One region of the Aurantivibrio plasticivorans genome, then DNA from elsewhere that is predicted to be linked to it. Evidence: predicted binding sites of a transcription regulator. Region 1 holds the regulator's gene; each other region holds the start of a gene.
What was found. The regulator PhoB, encoded in region 1, activates phosphate uptake and scavenging genes when phosphate is short. The targets are predictions, from matches to a motif close to TGTCATAAANNTGTAACA.
Positions count from the first base shown of each region.

Region 1 (5,040 bases):
GCAAAAATTCTTGTTCTTGTTCACACCCCCAATATCGGCCATACAGTGTTGTGTCATCATAGAAGAATAGTGAAGCCGCTATTATGTCTGCATTTTTTTCAGCAACTACCATCATAACCGCATCATTGAGATTATCGGAAAGTGATTTAAAAAACGTTTTGTTGAGGTATCCCTGCCGTCCGCTGCGTTTTAAGTAGGTGTAGTGATAAAAACGATAGAACGTTTCCCATTCTTGCTCTGTAATTTCATCGCCAGTTTTTCGCAAGAGCGTTACGCCTTGTTCCTTTACTCGGGCGCGTTCTTTTTTGAGGTTTTTGCGTTTGCGCGAATTAAAGGTCGTTAAAAAATCATCAAAGTTTGCGTAATGGTTGTTTATCCAATGATACTGGCAACCAATGCGCTGAAGCGTATTGTGCTCACGCAATACATTGGATTGGTCTTGATTGGGGAATAGGCAGTGCCATGACGATGCGTTTAAGCACTTTATTTCTGCGTTAATTGCTGTGCTGATATAGCTAATGAGGTGTGCGTCATCCACCGACGGAAGTTTGGCCCAGCGTGTTCCTGTGGCCGGTGTAAATGGAATAGCGGTGACAAGTTTCGGGTAGTAGGGGATACCATAGCGATGATAAGCATCGGCCCACGACCAATCAAATACATATTCTCCGTAGGAGTCTGTTTTGATATACATCGGGACAATGGCAACCGTCGTGTTGTTGTCGATGATCTGAAGGTGATGAGGCTGCCAACCCGCTTCTTTTGTGGTGCAACCACTGTGTTCAAGAGCGTGCAAGAATTCATAGCGTAGAAACACTGAGTCTTGGCCAAAAAGCGTTTGCCACTGTTGTGCCCCAATAGCAGAAATACTATCAACAAAGCAGTGCTGCCATTTGGCCATGATTATTCCTACAACCCGGTGTTTAACGAAAGCGCCTCGATTCAATTGCACATCATTGGCGCTACGCGTCTAATCTACACGATATTCACTTATTTCTCAGGGTTTATGCGGCTTCGCGAGCGATGCGCGATATCGGAAAGTGACAGGTAAACGTCGAACCTTTGTTAAGCTCACTGTCTATGTGAAGCTGGGCATCATGACGAAGTAAGATGTGTTTAACGATAGCCAAGCCAAGCCCGGTTCCCCCGGTATTTATCGAGCGACTGGTATCGACACGGTAAAAACGCTCGGTAAGGCGAGGGATATGAATGGGGTCAATACCGATACCGTTATCGGTGACGGCTATGTAACAGCCTTTATCGTCGCGGTACGCATGGATATTGATGTCACTACCCTTGGGTGAATATTTAACGGCGTTAATGACGAGGTTGGATACCGCACTGTGTAATTCTTTTTGTATACCAGTAATCGCATCGTCGCATTCACAATCGACGCTGATGTTGTAATCATCTCCTGCTACCGCTTCCGCTTCGCTGCGTACATTATTCACTAGTGCTCTAACAGATACCGCGGTTTGGTTTGCATCGCGGTCTTCGGTTTCTAGTCGCGACAAGGTAATTAAGTCGTTGATCAGCAGTGTCATGCGATTACATTGTTGTTGCATTTGCGCGATGGGTTTTACCCAGGTCGATGCAATACTTTCCGCGCGCTCGCTGCTGAGAAAATCCCCTAAGGTTTCCAAATAGCCTTTGATAACCGTTAGCGGTGTTCGGAGTTCGTGCGATACGTTGGCAACGAAGTCTTTGCGTATTTGCTCTAGCTTAAATAAACGTGTGACATCACGCACCACGATCAAGCGCTCGCCTTGGCCATACCGCGTAATTTGAATTTGCAGCTTAATAGCATCATTACTTGGTGCGCTGATGTTGATGGGTTCTTTGTAATCACCTTTTTCGAAATAGCGAATAAACGCGGGGTTACGCAGAATGTGCGTCAACGGTTGATCTTTGTCGATTGGCTGTAAGGAGAGCAACTGGCTCGCGTTGTCGTTCCACCAGCTGATTTCACCTTTGGGGTCAAGCAGCACAACGGCATCGGGTAGGGCAGCGGTGGTATCTTCAACCCGGTTGATAACAGATTGCAGGCGCTTCTTTTCACGGCCTTGACGCTTTTGGAGGTGGTAGATGCGGTCAAAGATATCGCCCCAGATTCCGCTGGCATCCGGTGGTAGACCCGGCTCGCGGGCAGTTAACCAGCGATCCAATCGTCGAATTTGCCACAGCGTCCAGCCCATATAGAGGCCACCAATGGCAATCAGTGTCCAGGCGAGTTCGCCAATAATTAAGCCAACTACCACACCGACGGCGGTAAAAATGCATACGCGCTGAAGCTCGGCGCTAAACCCTCTGTGCAAAACGTTCTGCCTTAAATAATTGAGTAAAGCCGCAATCTTAGTTCGCATTGGGGAGGTTGCAATAGCTGAGTGATCTTTTGCATTAAGAAACGCGGATCACCCCCTCCCTTGGACTCTATTGTATTAGTTTTAGGCAGTTTCAGGCAGTTGCGTTGAAAATCGATAGCCAGCCCCACGCACGGTTTGTACATAACGCTCGTGGCCATCTTGCTGCAACGCCTTGCGCAGGCGGCGGATGTGGACATCAACCGTGCGCTCTTCAACATAGACATTGCCACCCCATACGTGATCTAACAGCTGTGATCGGCTGTAGACACGCTCTTGGTGGGTGAGAAAGAATTCCAGCAGACGGTACTCGGTAGGGCCAATATCGACGGGGCGAGAGTTGATGGTGACGCGGTGGCTAACCGGATCCAGGCAGAGGCCATCTACCCACAGCGGGTCTTGCTTTTCGGGGGTATCGATACGCCGCAATACGGCTTTTAAGCGTGCGACAAGCTCACGAGGGGAGAAGGGTTTGGTGATGTAGTCATCCGCTCCGGTTTCCAAGCCTTGCACTTTGTTGTCTTCTTCACCTTTCGCCGTCAGCATGATAATCGGAATGTTAGCGGTCACTTCGTCTCGCTTTAAGCGCCTCGCAAGCTCGATGCCACTGGTTTGGGGTAGCATCCAGTCAAGAAGAATGAGGTCGGGAGCTTCATCAACGATTAGGCTGTGTGCGTCTTGGGCATTCTCTGCTTCCAAACAGCGGTAGCTAGCCATTTCCAGCGCAGCACGGAGCATGTCACGAATGGCTGCTTCGTCGTCAACAATTAGAATGGTTTTATCGGGCATAACGTCGCCTGTATTACTGGTCAGTGTACTAGTCATTGTCAGCCTACCATTTAATAAAGAGATGGTTACAAGTTTATGACAACGCCGGGAATTTGCTTAGCCCAACGCAAAATCCACTGCGATTCCAGCAAAAATGACGGCACCAACCCAGTTGTTGTTGAGGAATGCTCTGAAACAGTCGTTGCGGTTGCGAAACTTTATCAACCATTGTTGATACCAAAATAATAGCGCGGCCAAACCAACCCCAACGAAATAGGCGATTCCCATCTCAAAGCGCTGGCCCACTAGAAGCAGCGCAAAGCAGGTTAGTAGCTGCAAGCCTGCGGTTATGGCGCGGTCATTTGTCCCAAACAGAATGGCGGTAGATTTAATCCCTACTTTAAGGTCATCGCGCCGATCGACCATGGCATAGAAGGTGTCATACACCACAGTCCACAATAAATTGGCGGTATAAATTAGCCATACCTCTGGCGGCAGCTCTCCGCGCTCGGCAGCAAAAGCCATGACGATAGCCCAGGAAAAGGCTGCGCCTAGAACAACTTGCGGTAAGTACGTGTGTCGCTTCATAAATGGGTAGCAAATGGCGAGCGCCACCCCACCCAATGAAAGCTTAATAGTTAACGAGTTAGTCAGGAGAACCAAGCCAAACGCGAGCAGGCATAGCACGGCAAAGAGTGTTAAAGCCGCTTTTTCAGAGACTTCTTTTTTTGCCAGGGGGCGATGTTGTGTGCGTTCGACGTGGCCATCAAAATGGCGATCGGCGTAGTCATTAATCACGCAACCAGCGGCGCGCATAATAATAGTGCCCACCACGAAGATCACCAGGTTTTTAATCGACGGCAAACCACCCGCAGCAATCCACAAGCTCCATAGCGTAGGCCACAGTAATAACAGTGTGCCGATAGGGCGATCAAAACGCATTAATCGCCAATACGGGTTTATTTTTTGAGTTAGCGTGGTCATAAGTTGTTGTGGTTTCTGTGTGGTTATTCTTCTTGCGCGATACATCGTCGCGCTTGTTGAAGCAATAATCACGACGATGTATCGCGGCACTATACCATTTTAGGGACATTGGCTGGCTAGACTTGTGAAATTTACGTGCTTGCCCTAAGGTCGACCCTATTGCTTGTTACCGATTTTAAGCCGTCATTCGATTTTTACGCGTTGGAGTGTCCATGAAAAGTATCCCGTTGCACTGGCAAATCTTAGGGGCCATCGTTCTCGCATTTATCGCTGGCGGCCTCACCGATCAGTCGACGCAGGTACTCGGTGTATCAACCTATAGTGTTTTCAATTTTGTTGGCACCATGTTTCTCAATGGTTTAAAGATGATCATTGTGCCCTTAGTCTTTTCATCCATTATCTGCGGTGTCGCGGGTATGGGGAGCGATGGCAATATTGGCCGCCTCGGTGGAAAAACCCTCGCGTTTTACATGATATCGAGCTTACTGGCGATTCTTGTAGGCTTAGCCGTTGTGAATATTATGCAGCCCGGTGTCATCGACGGGCAGCCAGCGGGTGATCAATTAACCCTGGTGCCTGCCGATGAAGTCGCCAAAGAAATTGCTCGCGCCGATGGGCGAGGTACCGGCGATATTGTCGAAGTCTTTGTCCGCATGGTGCCACCCAATATTGTTAGCGCCGCTGCTGAAGGGCAGATGCTTGGCATTATCTTTTTTGGCTTATTATTTGGTTATTACATGACGCGACTGAAACCCGAGTTGCGCACAACACTGCACAATTTTTGGCAAGCCGTATTCGAAACCATGATGGCTGTGACACTGTTTATTATGAAGTTTGCACCCATTGGTGTATTTGGGTTGGTTGCGAAAACCATTGCAAATACCGGTTTTGATGCAGTAAAAATCATGGGTTGGTTTTTTGTCACCGTGGT
Region 1 covers NZ_AP036020.1:4,323,362-4,328,401, forward strand. Annotated here, with positions in the region: gene ACZ5NB_RS19505 (GNAT family N-acetyltransferase) at 1-898, opposite strand, end outside; gene phoR (phosphate regulon sensor histidine kinase PhoR) at 1,002-2,360, opposite strand; gene phoB (phosphate regulon transcriptional regulator PhoB) at 2,442-3,146, opposite strand; gene ubiA (4-hydroxybenzoate octaprenyltransferase) at 3,243-4,109, opposite strand; gene ACZ5NB_RS19525 (dicarboxylate/amino acid:cation symporter) at 4,322-5,040, shown strand, end outside.

Region 2 (5,040 bases), 850 kb from region 1:
AGGTCTCCTATGGTTTTAGCATTACGAAAAACTCATGTTCATCATCTAAATTACAGATAAAATCCGCTCTCAATCTGAACGATTAAAACGCCCACGTCCGCATGAATAATTGGGCATAAAAACTTCCCTATAAGAATTCTCTTATAAAAAACAGCCCCGCTAAAAGCGAGGCTTGTCGATCACTTCAATGTGAGAGTTCTAAGTTGGCCAATCCCTTGACCTAGTTTTTATCGAATATCTATTTTTATAAACTTTAGTGCTTATGCTTATGCTTGTGCTCTTTTTTGTGCTTCCACTTTTTCTTTCCGTACCTTTTTGGAGATCCAGCACGCTCTAGCATTTTTACAAAATTAGTATCGTAGTCATGAGAGCAAGTTTTGATCCAGCTGCGTTTTTTCCAGTTGTACATATGCCCAAAACGGTCATTAGCTTCATCACATGTTGGTGGCACGATGTCGGATAAGTCGAACTGCCATACAGCATCACCAAATCCGTCAGGAATAGACGCCAGATCAGTACTGGATGGATGTTGCACAGCCACGACAAACTTGGTTGGCTCGGCCGGATTGAAAATCATGCCTGTTGCTTCCGAACCGTTAACTTGAATACTCATGAAATGATCCAGAGACTCGGCCACACCGTCGTTATCCATATCCCGTGCGAACCAAATATCACCACCAACCGAACCACTGTTAGGCGCATCTTCAATGATATAGATGTTGCCGAGAGCGTCTTGCGCCAAGTTGTCAGGTGAATTCAAGATGCCGGTTGTCGCAGGAAAGCCGAGATTTTTAGGCGTGTTAGCTTCGCTAGCGAACTGCCGAACCATCGCTTTCATACCCGGTAAAATCTCAACTGAGATCACAGCGGCTTCAGAAGTGGTTGTGATATAAAGCACTTCATTACCATTTGGTAACGTGCCGATTTCCATATCTTCAGGGCGACCGTAAGGTGTTGCACCCACATCGTCAGCTGCGACACGTCCACCACGAGTGTCATCGTTCGAGCGAGGGTCATTGGTTGGTCCATTTCGGAATGGGTTGGTAACGCCAGGAAGCGCGTTGCCGTCTTCGTCAGTCAAAGGAACCCAAGTTGCTGGACCAAAACGCTCCACGTTTTCACCTTGTTCATTCCAATACGCAGAAGCGTCTCCACCAGTCGCTTCAAATGCATCGACAGACAACACGAATGTTTGCCCACCCAATGCATAGTTACCTTCTTCTTTTAGTACTAGCGCGTAGATAGATCCTGAATTCCATTCATCGATAAAATAGATAACTTTGTTAGCGTATTTTTCTGAAAAGTTGATGCCTTCGTGTGAAACCTTCGCAATCGAATCTAAGATACGGTAGTCATTGCCCTCGGTTAACGCTGTGGCAGTCGGATCTGCCGGTGTAGCCATAGGATCGAGAATTTCCACAACCCGACCAAGACCAGACCACTCTTCAGCCACAATCACCGTATCATTAGGCGTGTAGCGAGCAGGATCAAATGCAGCAAAATCATAGTCCCATGCTGGACATGCGGTCGTTGGATCGCGCGGCTCTTCGGGGTCAGCGTCACACTCATTCGTGAGGCTAGCGCCTTGATCCCCGGCAAAAATTAATGCGTTTACGTCCTGCTCGATATCGTAACGTGAAAGACCCGCTCCGAATGGCGTTTCATGAGGGATAAACAAGTAACGGCCAGACGGATCGTAGGCAATCATGTCGAACATTGAAGAATTGCGCCCAGCATTCACACGCTGAATAGATTGCGTGACGTCGGCTTCAACTTCTTGCATGCTCATCAAATTGTTTTGACTTAAACCAGCTGGCACCTGCCAAGGCGAGTTTAATTCGTTGATATGGTTGGGTGATGCAACAGCTGAAGACTGTGTCAGCGGATTAAAATATGGTGCCGTGCCGGCGTGCGAAAGCTGTGCGACAGCAATGGCTAGTACGCTCGCGCCTACTTTTAGCGGTGACTTAAACATTTTTCCTCCCGTCATGCTAACCACTTGTTTTTTCGTGATTAGCGCTTGGTCTCATAAATTTGAAAACTATCTTTATTTAGATGCTTGAATAGATAGTGCTGAACGGCAATAAGCGCCGACTTAAAAATACTGACGTCAACCTGTGAACGTTGGGTGAACGAAAAATGACAATTAGATGGAATATTCGTGACAAACTGCTCAACGGATAAACAGTCTTACTCACAGGGAAGAAATTGCGAGACAAATCGCAGTATTGATTACGATACAACTGGGAGGAATCGGGAATGCGCACCTTTGCCGTGCGCAACAACGTTGAACTAGGCTTACCTAAAAAATAAAAGTACGTGGATGTAACGACGCCCGCAGACTTATTTACTGCAGGGTCAACTCTTTTCGGTCATCATGACTCCAATCAAGACGAATATCCCACGCATGAAAAAGATCTTCAGATAATGTCGGTGCCGTTTTATTGTCAATGAATTCATAGACATTTTTGGGTGGCGTCACGGTTGCGTCCCGCCCAAAAATAAAGTCTTGGTCATCGACGATGACGCGGTAAGCTTTATTCAGTTCTCGCGCTCGCTCATGGGAAGGAGCAATCAATGTATACACATCGCTTTTAGCAATTTTATCGAGTTTAACGCTGCCATCACTGTTAAACCAGCGAGCGTACATCTCGTCGTTACTGCGAAATTCACCTCCCCCTCCGACACGTTGCAGGTAAGTGGCAATCTCGCCCAAAGTCTCTCCACGGTTGGGTGCATCAGCCATACCTTTTAGGTTTATATAACCCCACCCCGCCACTCCATCAACCTTTCTCGGCAAACTAAATGTTTTATCGATAGTCGCACCGATTGAACTGTGGCAGCCCATGCAAAATAAATTTTCTTCGTAGGTTAGCGTTCTTAGCTCACCGTGTTTATTTTCAATAAATCCTTGTAGTGCCCATCCGTATCCGTTATCCAAACCTTTATCACCAAGATAAACATATTGTGGTAACTGGCCGATTTCTTTGGCATACCCTTCTAGCTGATAGTGACGACTGTAGATTGATTTTCGATATGCGATGGATTTACGCATATAACGCACTTCTTTCATTCTTGTAGAGGGTTTTATATCGCCATTTTCAGCAATACCAACATAACGCACAGTGTGTAAAAACTCCGTGCCTTCTGGATAAAGATAGCTATCCCGAAACTCCTTGGTTGCATCTCCCACAAAACGATCAACCTTCGTTATATGTTCTATATTCGACAGCGTACCATCACCATTGAGGTCAACCTCAATCGACTTTTCATCAATGCTAGGCACCACTATGCTCGAGAGGTTTTTTACACTTGCTTCTAATATAGCGAGGTTAGCAAGATACACATCCTTGCTGTAACTTCCGCGTATATTACGGAATTTTGCGGGCAACCGAATCATCACATCATCCGTTGATCCGTTGGTCGGCCAAAAGGTACTGGGCAAGGGTTTGTAGTTGAATGCCACCCAGTGACTGCCATCTTTCGCGAAACCTTGGTCATCGAATGCTTCAGCACCCAGGTGTAGATTGGATAAATCAGGTATCCATCCATCAAATCCCGCTTTTCGCAAACGAGGGGCGAGTGATGAATAGTTATCTTGCCTTACCCAATCGTCGATAGCTTGATCTGTAATTTTCGCAACCGCTTCACTACGGTCTTCGAACAAATTTTTCCAGTGATTGGTCATACCCACATCACTAAAGCTATAGGCGATTTGCAATGCACCATCATTCATGGTGTTTTCGTTGCCAGGCTTCTCATCCTGATGACACACATAGCAAGGGTTAAATTCACCCGCCGTTTGGGTATAACACTGTGGCGGAATAATCGCCTCGCTGTTTGTTACCGTATGAACAGGGTGCACATCTGGCAACGACGGGTTGACATCATTGGTCGATTGTAAGAGTTGTAGTAGTTGCTGAAATGGCTCTGAGGTTGGTGGCGCAGCACTCGGGGACTCAGCCACAACCGACAGAGAAAAGAGGGACGGCAAAACTGCCGAGCATAACGCTAAATATCGCATTTCAAATACCAATGAAGAGAATGAGAAAGCGTTGTAGCCTATGCTCGAATCATGAAAGTTTGATGACCATCGGGAAAACCCCGCTTAAATGGTCATCAAAGCAGTGGCAAGCTATTGAATAACAAACGAAAATGTCTGAATTAAACTTTCAGGAAGCTGACACGCTGAACGGCCTGATACTCGCTTCAAGTAAGCACTTGATACGGCCTCTCGCACACTGTCAGCAAACAGGGGATCCGGTACTGCAGCAAGAATTTTACTGCTGGTCGCACGGCCATCTGCACCAAACTCAAATCGAACGATGACCGCCCCCATTAAGCCACTAAAGGTGGCAACCGGTGGATAACGAAGATTACGCGTTACTAACTCTGTGTCGCACACAGAGGTTGCTTTGCGAACTTGTTTCGACTTGGGTACTTGTTTCGACTTGGAAAGTGGCTTCGAATCAAAGAGAGGGACACTAGGCTCAACAATGTGTCGACGTTCGCTGCGCTCGATATAATTGCCTGCGCCGGGGTTATAGCTGAGATATGACGCGTACATTGAGTGAGACCATGCTTGCGCTAGAAATTTAAGCCTAATCAATTCGTCGCGCAACGGGCCTGGCGTCACTGTATTGATGTCGGCCACGATCGCATTGTGAATGCTGTCCATGGCCTGGAACTGATAAAGACGCGGCTTTCCGACGTACTGGGACGCAATTGAAAAAATATCCGCGCGGTGTCTTCTTGCTTGAAATATATCACCACCGCGTGCGTATATTTTTTTTGCCAAGTCGGCGGCCTTCGGCACATGCTCCCAGCGCTTTTGATTCCAGTTAGCAACAAACAGCAGGTCAGCGGCTATCACCGAAATATTATCAATTCCATCTGTATTTAAACGGCGCTTTAACGCAGCCGACAACCTATCGAGATACGACGCTCGACTGGAACGGCGATAATTGATTAGTTCCTCAAGAACACGCGTCACTTCACGTTGATTATCAAACACTACGCGCTTGCCAAGTTGCTCAATAA
Region 2 covers NZ_AP036020.1:3,477,455-3,482,494, forward strand. Annotated here, with positions in the region: gene ACZ5NB_RS15525 (alkaline phosphatase PhoX) at 254-1,975, opposite strand; gene ACZ5NB_RS15530 (hypothetical protein) at 2,348-4,024, opposite strand; gene ACZ5NB_RS15535 (energy transducer TonB) at 4,136-5,040, opposite strand, start outside.
Region 2: a site for PhoB is predicted at 2,025-2,042, ahead of ACZ5NB_RS15525 (alkaline phosphatase PhoX). Genes of this name have one in related genera too.

Region 3 (5,040 bases), 2.0 Mb from region 1:
CCGTTGTTTTCGACAGGCCTCGGGCGTACCAATCTTCATGGTGCCAGGTTTCCTAGAATCTACGCAGTTATTTTTACCCTCCAAGGGACTGGGTGGATTAGCACCTTATCTCGCGAATCAAGGTTTTGATGTCTATCTTGCTGAGCTGAGAGGCAAAGGCGCTAGCTGGCCGTCAGCCTCTCGTGCCATGACCTCAGGGGTTCACGAAGCCATTTGTGAAGATATTCCAGCCCATCTGGGGATGCTAGAAAAGCTGCGTCCTGGGGAGCCCCAATTCTGGTTAGGGCAAGGTTTAGGAAGCTTGTTACTTTTGGGTAGTTACGCGCGTATTGCTCAGTTAATGGCGCCTGTCGCCGGAATGATTCATATCTCTCCCGGTCGGCACTGTTCATTACATGGTTGGCGTAAGGCTTTGTCATATCAAGCCTGGTCTTCTCTGTTGAAGCTGCAGAGCTTGGTGTTGGGGTATTGTAAAAGCCCGTTTTCAGACCCTGTGAAGGCTGAGACCAAAGCGACCTTAGACGCGATCCAGAAGTGGCACACGGCAGCTGAGTGGCTGGATCCTGTCGATGGGTTTGACTATCGACAGGGTTTGCGAGACAAGCTGTTGCCCCCGAGCCTTTATGTGGCTAATCGCAAAAACGCGTTATGGGGCAATGTCGATGATTGTCGCCTCTTGATTAATGAACTGGGCGAGCATGATGGACGTATGATTGTTATCAGTAAGCAAGGTGGTAATTTGCGAGACTATACTTCTACGGCCATGCTCAAGCATCCTAAAAGTTGTATTGACCACTTTGAGCAAATACATACATGGGTAGAGGAACGGTTGGTATCGTCCAACTCACAGAGCACTCATCGCGAACTAGAGCAAGTCTAATGATGGTGAATCATACAGGCGCAACCAAGTTCACAATTTGTGCTTCCGTAACGAACTTAGTCACTGGTATTGGGTCATACTCGCGAGTGACAAAGTAGGGTAGGAGCGCTGCTCTATATCTAGTTTTAACAATGTTTTAGTTTTAAACACTCTCAAGGAGAAACATCATGGCGAAGAAAACATTAACCCCAATCGCGGCTGCAGTGGGCGCGGCATTTTTAGCATCAGCTAGCTTGTCAGCTTCAGTTTCCGCATCTGAAAATCCATTTGCGTCATCTGACCTGTCATCAGGCTACAATCTTGCGGCAAAAGACGCCGAAGGAAAATGTGGTGAAGGCAAGTGCGGCGAAGGCAAATGTGGTGGTAAAGATGCCAAGAAAGCCGAAGGTAAATGTGGTGAAGGCAAATGTGGTGAAGGTAAGTGCGGCGGTGATAAAGACGCCAAGAAAGCCGAAGGTAAATGTGGTGAAGGTAAATGCGGCGAAGGTAAGTGCGGCGGCAAATCTTAATCTCCACTTTTTACATTAAGGTAAAACTATGACCAATTCAGGTACTCTCTCTGGCGCAGGTTTAGGCTTAAGGCGATGTCTTCTTGATGATCTCCAAAACGCCACAACCGACGACATAAACTTTATGGAGGTTGCGCCAGAGAACTGGATTGGCTTAGGCGGGAGGCTCGGTAAAAAGTTTCGCGAGTATACCGAGCGCTTCCCGTTTGTTATCCATGGCTTGAGTCTTTCAATTGGTTCTACTGACCCGCTTGATTATGACTTGGTCAAAGCCACAAAAAAACTCATGCAAGAGCATGGTATTCAACATTATACCGAGCACCTCAGTTACTGCTCTGACAGTGGGCATTTATATGACTTGATGCCAATTCCCTTCACAGAAGAGGCGGTAAAACACACGGCTAACCGCATTCGTGAAGTGCAAGATATTCTCGAGCAACGCATTGCGATGGAAAATGTTTCGTACTATTGCGCCCCATCTCAAGAGATGTCTGAGATAGAATTTATTAATGCAGTCATTTCAGAAGCAGATTGTGATTTATTACTCGACGTAAACAATATTTATGTGAATAGCATTAATCACCACTACGATCCAAACGATTTTCTAAATCAGTTGCCGGGTGATCGCGCTGTCTATGTTCACGTTGCAGGTCATTACGAAGAGGCTGAAGATTTAAGGGTAGATACGCACGGCGCTGACGTGATTTCTCCCGTCTGGGACTTACTGGATGCAGCGTATAAACGTTTTGGCGTTATCCCAACTCTCCTCGAACGCGACTTTAATATTCCTGCGGTTGATGAGCTACTTAAAGAGCTTGCCATTATAAAGTCGCTGCAGGCAAAAAATGCAGTTGCGAGCGACGATCATAGACAAAGTTCTATCGGCGACGACTTGGTTATTATTAGGTAAGGCGGACATTATGACTGGACTCGATTTCGCCAGCACGCAAAAACTACTCGCTGATCACCTTCGTTTTCCTGAAAATAAAAACTTGCGCTCAACATCTCCGCTCAACAACATTGAAGAGCGACGCTTAAAAATCTATCGAGAACTAATCTTCAATAATATCGAAGGTTTTATTAGTAGTGGTTTTCCAATCCTGAAAAGTCTTTACGACGATGGTGCGTGGAAAGGGATGGTGCGAGACTTTATTCAACGCCACGAGTCACATACACCTTACTTTTTAGAAATAAGCCAGGAGTTCCTCGCTTATTTACAAAATGAGCGAGACCTAAGTAACGACCCTCCCTTCATTTTAGAACTGGCTCATTACGAATGGGTAGAGTTGGCTCTGGATGTATCTAACGAAGTCTTTCCTCACGGTTTACGGCAGGAATTTGTATCGCTAGATGACAAACCTGTGCTATCTCCGTTAGCTTGGAATTTGTCCTATCAGTATCCAGTCCATCACATCGGTACCGAGTATCAACCTCAAGAGCCACCAGATGTTCCGACGTTTCTTGTGGTCTACCGAAATCGAGATGATGATGTTAAGTTCATGGAGGGTAATGCGCCGACTAGCCGATTACTGACGTTGCTTGATGACGGTAGCTTGTCAGTCCGCGAGGCGCTCAGTGTATTAGCCGAGGAAATGCAGGCACCTGATGTTGACGCTATATTTCAGTTTGGTGAAGATCTGATCAAACGTCTGTTAGCCCTAGGTATTGTTGCGGGTTACCAGTAGCGATCAACGTCGAGACTCCATCCTTTCCCCTGTCATAGAAATGACCTCTTTCTAAATTAATCTGCGAACGCCTAAATTCAATCCAGTTTCGTACAAAAACTGGTCAGGCGGTGGCGCGTTTAAGCAAATATGACTATTAGGTGACGAATAATTTTCAGTTAAATGACATATTTGTGACCATTTCATAAAACTGTAACATAGTCACCGCAAAATCCGCCCTGCAGTTGAGGACAAGCTCGATGTCTCAATGGCGTTAAGAAGGCTCGGTAGCAGTGGGTATCTACTAGAGCATCAATTAGCCGTAATGTAACGGTTAAATAACTACCAATTTATATAGAGGGTTTACCCGATGAAATTTAAACTTCTTCCGTTGGCTGTCATGGCGGCACTTCCATTCTCTGCGTTTGCAGAAGGCCCAATCGATGGGACTTTATACGGTAAGGTCAATTTGACTGTAGACCGCGTAAAACAAGAATTAGAGATTGGAGCAGCTAGTGACGACGCTAGCCAATGGGAACTCAATACGAATGCTTCGCGAATTGGTGTGAAGGGCAAATCCGATTTAACAGACTCTCTCAAAGTAATCTACAAACTAGAGTGGGAAGTCGATACAGCGGGTGATGGCACTGACCTTAAAGCACGCAACCGATATGTCGGTTTGAGCGGTGGTTTCGGTACCGTTATTGGCGGCAAGCACGATACCCCGACTAAATTAGCACAGAATAAGATTGATCTTTTTAATGATTTATACGGTGACATTAAAAATACATTCGAAGGTGAAAACCGGATCAACAATATCGTCATGTATACCACACCGACTTGGGGTCCCTTATCGGTTACTGCAGCTTTCGCTCCCGCAGAAGATGCAGCAGGAAGTGGTGTGCCCAGTGGTGATAACAAAGCTGGAGAGACTGGCGATGACGGCATTGCTGACGGTATCTCAATTGCGGCTCAGTTAGATTTCGATAACGTATATATAGCGTTAGCTGCAGACAAAGATATCGATGGTCAAGATTTGGTTCGCTTAGTTGGTCAATTCGATTTGGGGCCAGTTGTTCTCGGTGCAATGCTTCAACAAAATGAAGATGCGGCGACCGGTGGTGATAATCGAGATGAAAGTGGAATATTCGTCAGCGCGGCGATGAAAGTTGGTAGTAAGGGAAAAATCAAGTTCCAGTACGGCCAAACGGAAGATGATGCATTGTTTGACGTAGAATTGGACACGCTTTCGCTGGGTTACGATCACAAGCTAGGTAAGTCTACAAAGGCTTTCGTATATGCGACGCAAAACTCAGGAAAAGCCGATACGATTCCAAGCATTGAAGGTACCGAGACTGCTTTAGGCTTTGGCTTGGAACACAAATTCTAAGCTTCCCCTCCAGGATTGTATGAAAAACGCTTAGGGAGTGCATTGCACTCCCTTTTTTCGTGTAATAGCCGATTTCCGGTCGATAGGAACTTGCCATGAAAAAGATCATTCTACCCTTAGTAACCTCAATCGCTTTGTTCACTTTGAGCCAACTTGTCAGCGCTAAATGCGAAGACACGGTGGATATGGCCGACTCGCTGCGTTTCGATGCGTTGCATGGAAACTGCGAAGAGAATGACTCCAGTGAACCCCAAGTCCAGACCACAACCAACACGCCTGATGAAGTGAACTCGACGGCCTCAATACCTAGCCCTCAGGACAAAGCAGTTCAGAGCGCGCATTTGTCTGAATCATTTTCACTAGCTGGTGGGCCTTTGACAGCGCAAACGCTATTGTTTCAAAAGCTTGCGGATAAGTGTCCCAATGGCTGGGAAATCACCCGGCAGTGGGTTGATATCAATAACGGTCAAACATCGTTGAATTATGGTTATCGGTGTCTAGCCGTAGAGCACTAAGCGCGCAACCTTCACAAAGGAGCCGCATAACGGCATACTACGGCGCTTTAAATAACTCAAGATAACAACTCTAAAGCAGGAT
Region 3 covers NZ_AP036020.1:2,325,484-2,330,523, reverse strand. Annotated here, with positions in the region: gene ACZ5NB_RS10515 (serine aminopeptidase domain-containing protein) at 1-880, shown strand, start outside; gene ACZ5NB_RS10510 (HvfA family oxazolone/thioamide-modified RiPP metallophore) at 1,048-1,389, shown strand; gene ACZ5NB_RS10505 (HvfB family MNIO-type RiPP peptide maturase) at 1,418-2,299, shown strand; gene ACZ5NB_RS10500 (HvfC family RiPP maturation protein) at 2,310-3,074, shown strand; gene ACZ5NB_RS10495 (porin) at 3,424-4,443, shown strand; gene ACZ5NB_RS10490 (hypothetical protein) at 4,539-4,958, shown strand.
Region 3: a site for PhoB is predicted at 3,255-3,272, ahead of ACZ5NB_RS10495 (porin). Genes of this name have one in related genera too.

Region 4 (5,040 bases), 2.1 Mb from region 1:
ACCAGCGTCCAATGCACGTTTTATAAGTTTAAAATGCATAGGGACAAGCTCATCCCAAAAACAAACATCAGTACCAAAGACTAGATCATAGTTTTTAAGCAAGGGTTTGCTCACTTGCTCAAAGCCTTTCTTGATCGTAGACACTTCAACATCATTCAACGCAGCTTGTACCTCAAGAAACGGAAACACTTCCTCATCTCTATCCAGACCAGTAACTTTACAATCCGCATGCGCAGCGCAGAAAATAGCAGCAGGCCCCCAGCCACAGCCGAGTTCCAGGACACGTTGACGTTGTTTTAATAAGCGCGTATGCATTAAATAATCCATCAGCAAAAAGCTACTGGACCAAGTTTTGTGACCATGAATACTGGGCTGATAATGTTTTTCAAGCTTTTTAACAGTTTTATGTTTGCTCTCTAACAGAGTAACTCCATAGGCAGAGAATAAATTCTTTTCAGGTAACTCTACTAACTCAGGCACGCATCCTCCCCTTACCTATTGTCTACGACAACGCTGTTGTCCACTGAATCGACATCATAACGAAACTCGCGAAGATCAACAAATGTCATCTAGTTGTCATCTGCATCAAACAATTACTTTGCAACACTTTTAACCAATTCTAAATTATTAGATTGCGCTCTCTGATAAGCTTGCTCATCACGAAGAGCCGCGTTCGTTAATGGGTTTCTTTCAAGCCAGTCTTTAGGTAACGCCAGCTTGGCGCCCTCGCTGCTAAAACGAATAGCAATACCGTTGGTATCAATGTCCTCACGACGCCGATTAAAAAGACACGCTAGACGCACGATCTGAACTAACCGCCAGTCAGGTTCAAAGCCATAAGTTTGCTCCATTGTGCGAAGTTTACGTCGGTGATTCAATACATAAAAACTCAGCATTTTTTGCTCTTGTTTCGAAAAGCCTGCCATATTGCTATGAAGAAGCAAGTAGGCGGAGTGTTTATGGTAGCTGCTATGAGCAATAGAAATACCTATTTCATGAAGGTCGATAGCCCAGCCGAGCAATTTTTTTAAGTGTGTATAGTCTTCGTCAAAGTCAGTCGCTGTTTGCTCCAACAACAAAAACGCAAAATGCTTAACCCTTTCGGCGTGTTTTTGATCAACACGGTACTGCTGCTGAAAAAATCTAACTGTGTCCGACCTTACGTCACGCTCGTGATCAAGCCCAACCAAATCTAAAATCACACCTTCACGTATTGCATAATTCGATACGTGTAGTTCCTGCATGCCCAACTCTGTAAACACACCATCAAGAACAGCTAAGCCACCCGCAAACACCTTCTTTCGCTCTTCATTCAATCCAGGCACGCTAAATTCCTCAATGGTTTTAAACTCCATTAACCTTTCTACTAGCTGATCTAGGCCTTCTCTAGTAATACTGTGTGAATCGGCGCAACCCATCGCCTCCAAAACCGCTTCAACCGCTTTAATCGTTCCTGACGCGCCGACCGCTTCTTGCCATGGATTATCCAAAAAAGCATTGGCGACGGCCTGAACTTCGGCCTGAGCAGCGATTTTTGCTTTACGGTAGCTTTTTTTATTGAACTTACCCTCAGGAAAAAAGCGTTGCGTGTAACTAACACATCCCATATGCAAGCTTTCCATTGTGCTAGGCTGAGTGTCACCACAGATAAGCTCAGTCGAGCCACCACCGATATCGATGACAAGGCGTCTTTTCGCATCGGGGTCAAAATCATTGGCAACACCAAAATAGACAAGTCGGGCCTCCTCGATACCGGTAATAATGTCGATGGGGCATTGAAGAATAAGCTCGGCTTTTTCGAGAAAAATGTCTGCATTTCGAGCAGCGCGAAGTGTGTTGGTCCCGACAACGCGCACGTGTCGATTAGGAATGGAGCGAATACGTTCCGCAAAGCGTTCAAGTGCCATTAGCGCTTCGTTAATGGTTTTCTTGGCCAGCGTACCATCCTTCCTGAGCCCCTCGGCCAACCGAATTCCCTCACGATGCCGATCAATCACCTCAAGCTTTCCTGACAAGTAGCGAGCTACAAGCATATGGAAGCTATTCGAACCAAGATCCAGCGCCACATAAGTCGGAATCGAGTCTAATTCAGCCAATATACCGGCCTCCCCTTCGGCTAAAATGTCTTTTGACACCTTACATTAAATTTAATAAAACTGTCATAATTAACGATTGAAATAAGCGTACCTTATACAGCCTGGCTAGAAACAGCACCATTGCGAAAGCCTAAAACACATACCACGTTGGGTCACACGCCCTTCGCCATAGCTATAATTGAATCTGATGTATGAATGATACCCACCAACGCTTTATCGACAAAGAACTAAGTTGGCTTTCCTTTAATGAACGCGTATTGCAAGAAGCAGGAAACCCGAAAGTTCCGGAAATCCAGAGACTTCGCTACCTAGGGATATTCTCCAATAACCTCGACGAATTTTTCCGCGTACGTGTCGCCGACGTTAGTCGACTAGCCGAATTTTCTAGTGCCAGTCAGGATAAGGAGCGCTACAAAGAACTTTTGTACCGTATACAAGACAGCACGCGGCGATTACAAAACCAATTTGATCAAACGTACTCAGAAGTACTCGCCGCGTTACGCAAACGCAAAATTTACCTCGTCAGCGAGCAACAGCTCGATAACGATCAGAGAACTACCGCTTCTGAAATATTTACGCAAAGTGTTCTCCCAGAGCTGGACCCCATACTGCTAGAGTCAAACAAACCGTTTCCAGAAATTACCGATGGCATGATATATCTGGCCATTAAGCTGACGCACAGCGATAACAACTACAGCTACGGCATTGTCGAAATACCCACGGACCGGCTGCCCCGTTTTATTCAAATTCCAAAACGGAAAGGTGGGCAAGGTAAGGTGTTTATCGTGCTTGAAAATATCATGCGATGCGAATTAGCAAGGATATTCCGTGGAGTCATCGACTTTGTGGATGCGGAAGCCTATACCTTTAAGATTACCCGCGATGCAGAGTTAGAGCTAGGGGATGGTATTAATCAAAGCCTACTGGATCGATTATCTCAATCGCTTCGTCGACGCCGACACGCAGACCCGGAACGTCTAGTCTATGACGCCAAAATGCCGAAAGACTTACTAGACCTATTAATCAAACGTTTGGAGCTCAATAAATACGATAGTATTATGCCCGGTAGCCGGTACCACAATGCCAAAGACTTTATGGACTTTCCGGCTGTCGGTCCCAATTACTTGGAGCTCAAACAACTACCAACTCTACCGGTTCCGGAGCTTGACGGCTACACCGGCAATATTTTCAATAAAATTAAAGAAACCGATATTCTCTTGTACTTCCCCTATCAGCCGTTTAGTGTGGTGGTTGATCTGCTAAAAACAGCAGCAATTGACCCAGCCGTCAAAACCATTCAGATTTGCCTATATCGTGTTGCAAAGAATTCTAAAATCGTTGACGCACTACTCAGCGCGCGACGCAATAACAAAGAAGTCACTGCGGTTGTCGAATTACAAGCCCGATTTGATGAAGCGGCCAATATCGATTGGTCTCAAGAATTAACCGCAGGTGGCGTTAACGTTATTTTTGGTGTTCCTGGCCTGAAAGTTCACAGTAAATTGATTCTCATAGGCCGCCAAGAAGGTCCTGTCTTAAAATATTATAGTCATGTCGGCACCGGCAATTTGAATGAAAAAACTGCAGGAATATACACGGATTTTAGCCTATTAACGTATAACCAAGATATTGGCCAAGATCTTAGTAAAGTCTTTGACTTTATTAACTACACCTATCGCCGCCATCATATGCAAGAACTCCTGGTGTCACCTCATACCAACCGAGCGGGTATCACCGAGCTTATTCAGACTGAAACAGAAAACGCAAATCAGGGCCTGCCAGCTACCATCACATTAAAGTGTAACAACCTAGTTGACCAAGATATTATCGAGGCGCTTTACACAGCGTCGCAAGCAGGTGTTCGAATCCGTATTATCTGCCGAGGTATGATGTCGCTAATACCTGGTGTTCCAGGTATGTCTGACAAGATCGAAGCCATTAGTATTATTGATCGCTATCTCGAACATCCCCGCGTCTTTGTATTTCACAATGCGGGCCAGCCTAAATACTTTATATCGTCATCGGATTTAATGACTCGAAATCTAGACCATCGTGTAGAGGTTACCACCCCTATTCTCGACCCCAGGCTGCAAAAAATACTCAATGACATAATTGATATTCAATGGTGTGATAATGTAAAAGCAAGAATACTGGATGAGGACCAAGCAAATACGTTCAGACGCTATAAAATCAATGGCAAGATTCGCAGCCAAGAAATCATCCACCAATATTTACAGGAAGGTAAGCTGCCTGATAATGTCAAAAGCGTTCGTAAACGTTGGGACAAAGAAATCAATAAAGAGGCGAAAGCCCGCAAAGCAGCGATAAAAAAAACGAAGAAGAAAAAGTAACTTACAAACCCATATCAGAAAGGGAGGGATAATCGTCGGGACGCACGCTTCCCTCCCATACCAACTTCCGGTCGCTCTCACTAATGGCAAGATCGTTAATACTTGCGATGCGCAACCGCATTAGACCTTGCTCGCTAAATTCCCAATTCTCATTCCCATAAGAACGGTACCAATTATCCTCTTCATCATGCCACTCATAGGCAAACCGTACAGCGATTCGGTTTTCACGAAACGCCCAAAGCTCTTTACACAGTTTGTAGTCTAGCTCTTTCTCCCACTTCCGGGTTAGAAACGCTTGTATCTCGGAACGACCTTGTAAAAACTCATGTCTGTTTCGCCACACGCTGTCTGCTGTGTAGGCAAGACTTACCATTTCTGGGTTCTTGCCATTCCAACCATCCTCGGCTTTTCTTACTTTCAATTTGGCGGACTCTTCATCAAAAGGCGGGAATGGTGGTCTAGACTCGGACATAAGTATCCTCAGGAAACAGAAATAGAAAAGACCCTGCAGTACGGCGACCCCGTGCCGCAGGTCAGTTTGTTATCTTGCGCACTACCAAGATTTATAGGGTAAGAATTTACCGTTAAGTGTG
Region 4 covers NZ_AP036020.1:2,259,878-2,264,917, forward strand. Annotated here, with positions in the region: gene ACZ5NB_RS10190 (class I SAM-dependent methyltransferase) at 1-480, opposite strand, end outside; gene ACZ5NB_RS10195 (Ppx/GppA phosphatase family protein) at 594-2,135, opposite strand; gene ppk1 (polyphosphate kinase 1) at 2,288-4,447, shown strand; gene ACZ5NB_RS10205 (nuclear transport factor 2 family protein) at 4,449-4,919, opposite strand; gene cynS (cyanase) at 5,001-5,040, opposite strand, start outside.
Region 4: a site for PhoB is predicted at 2,147-2,164, ahead of ppk1 (polyphosphate kinase 1). Genes of this name have one in related genera too.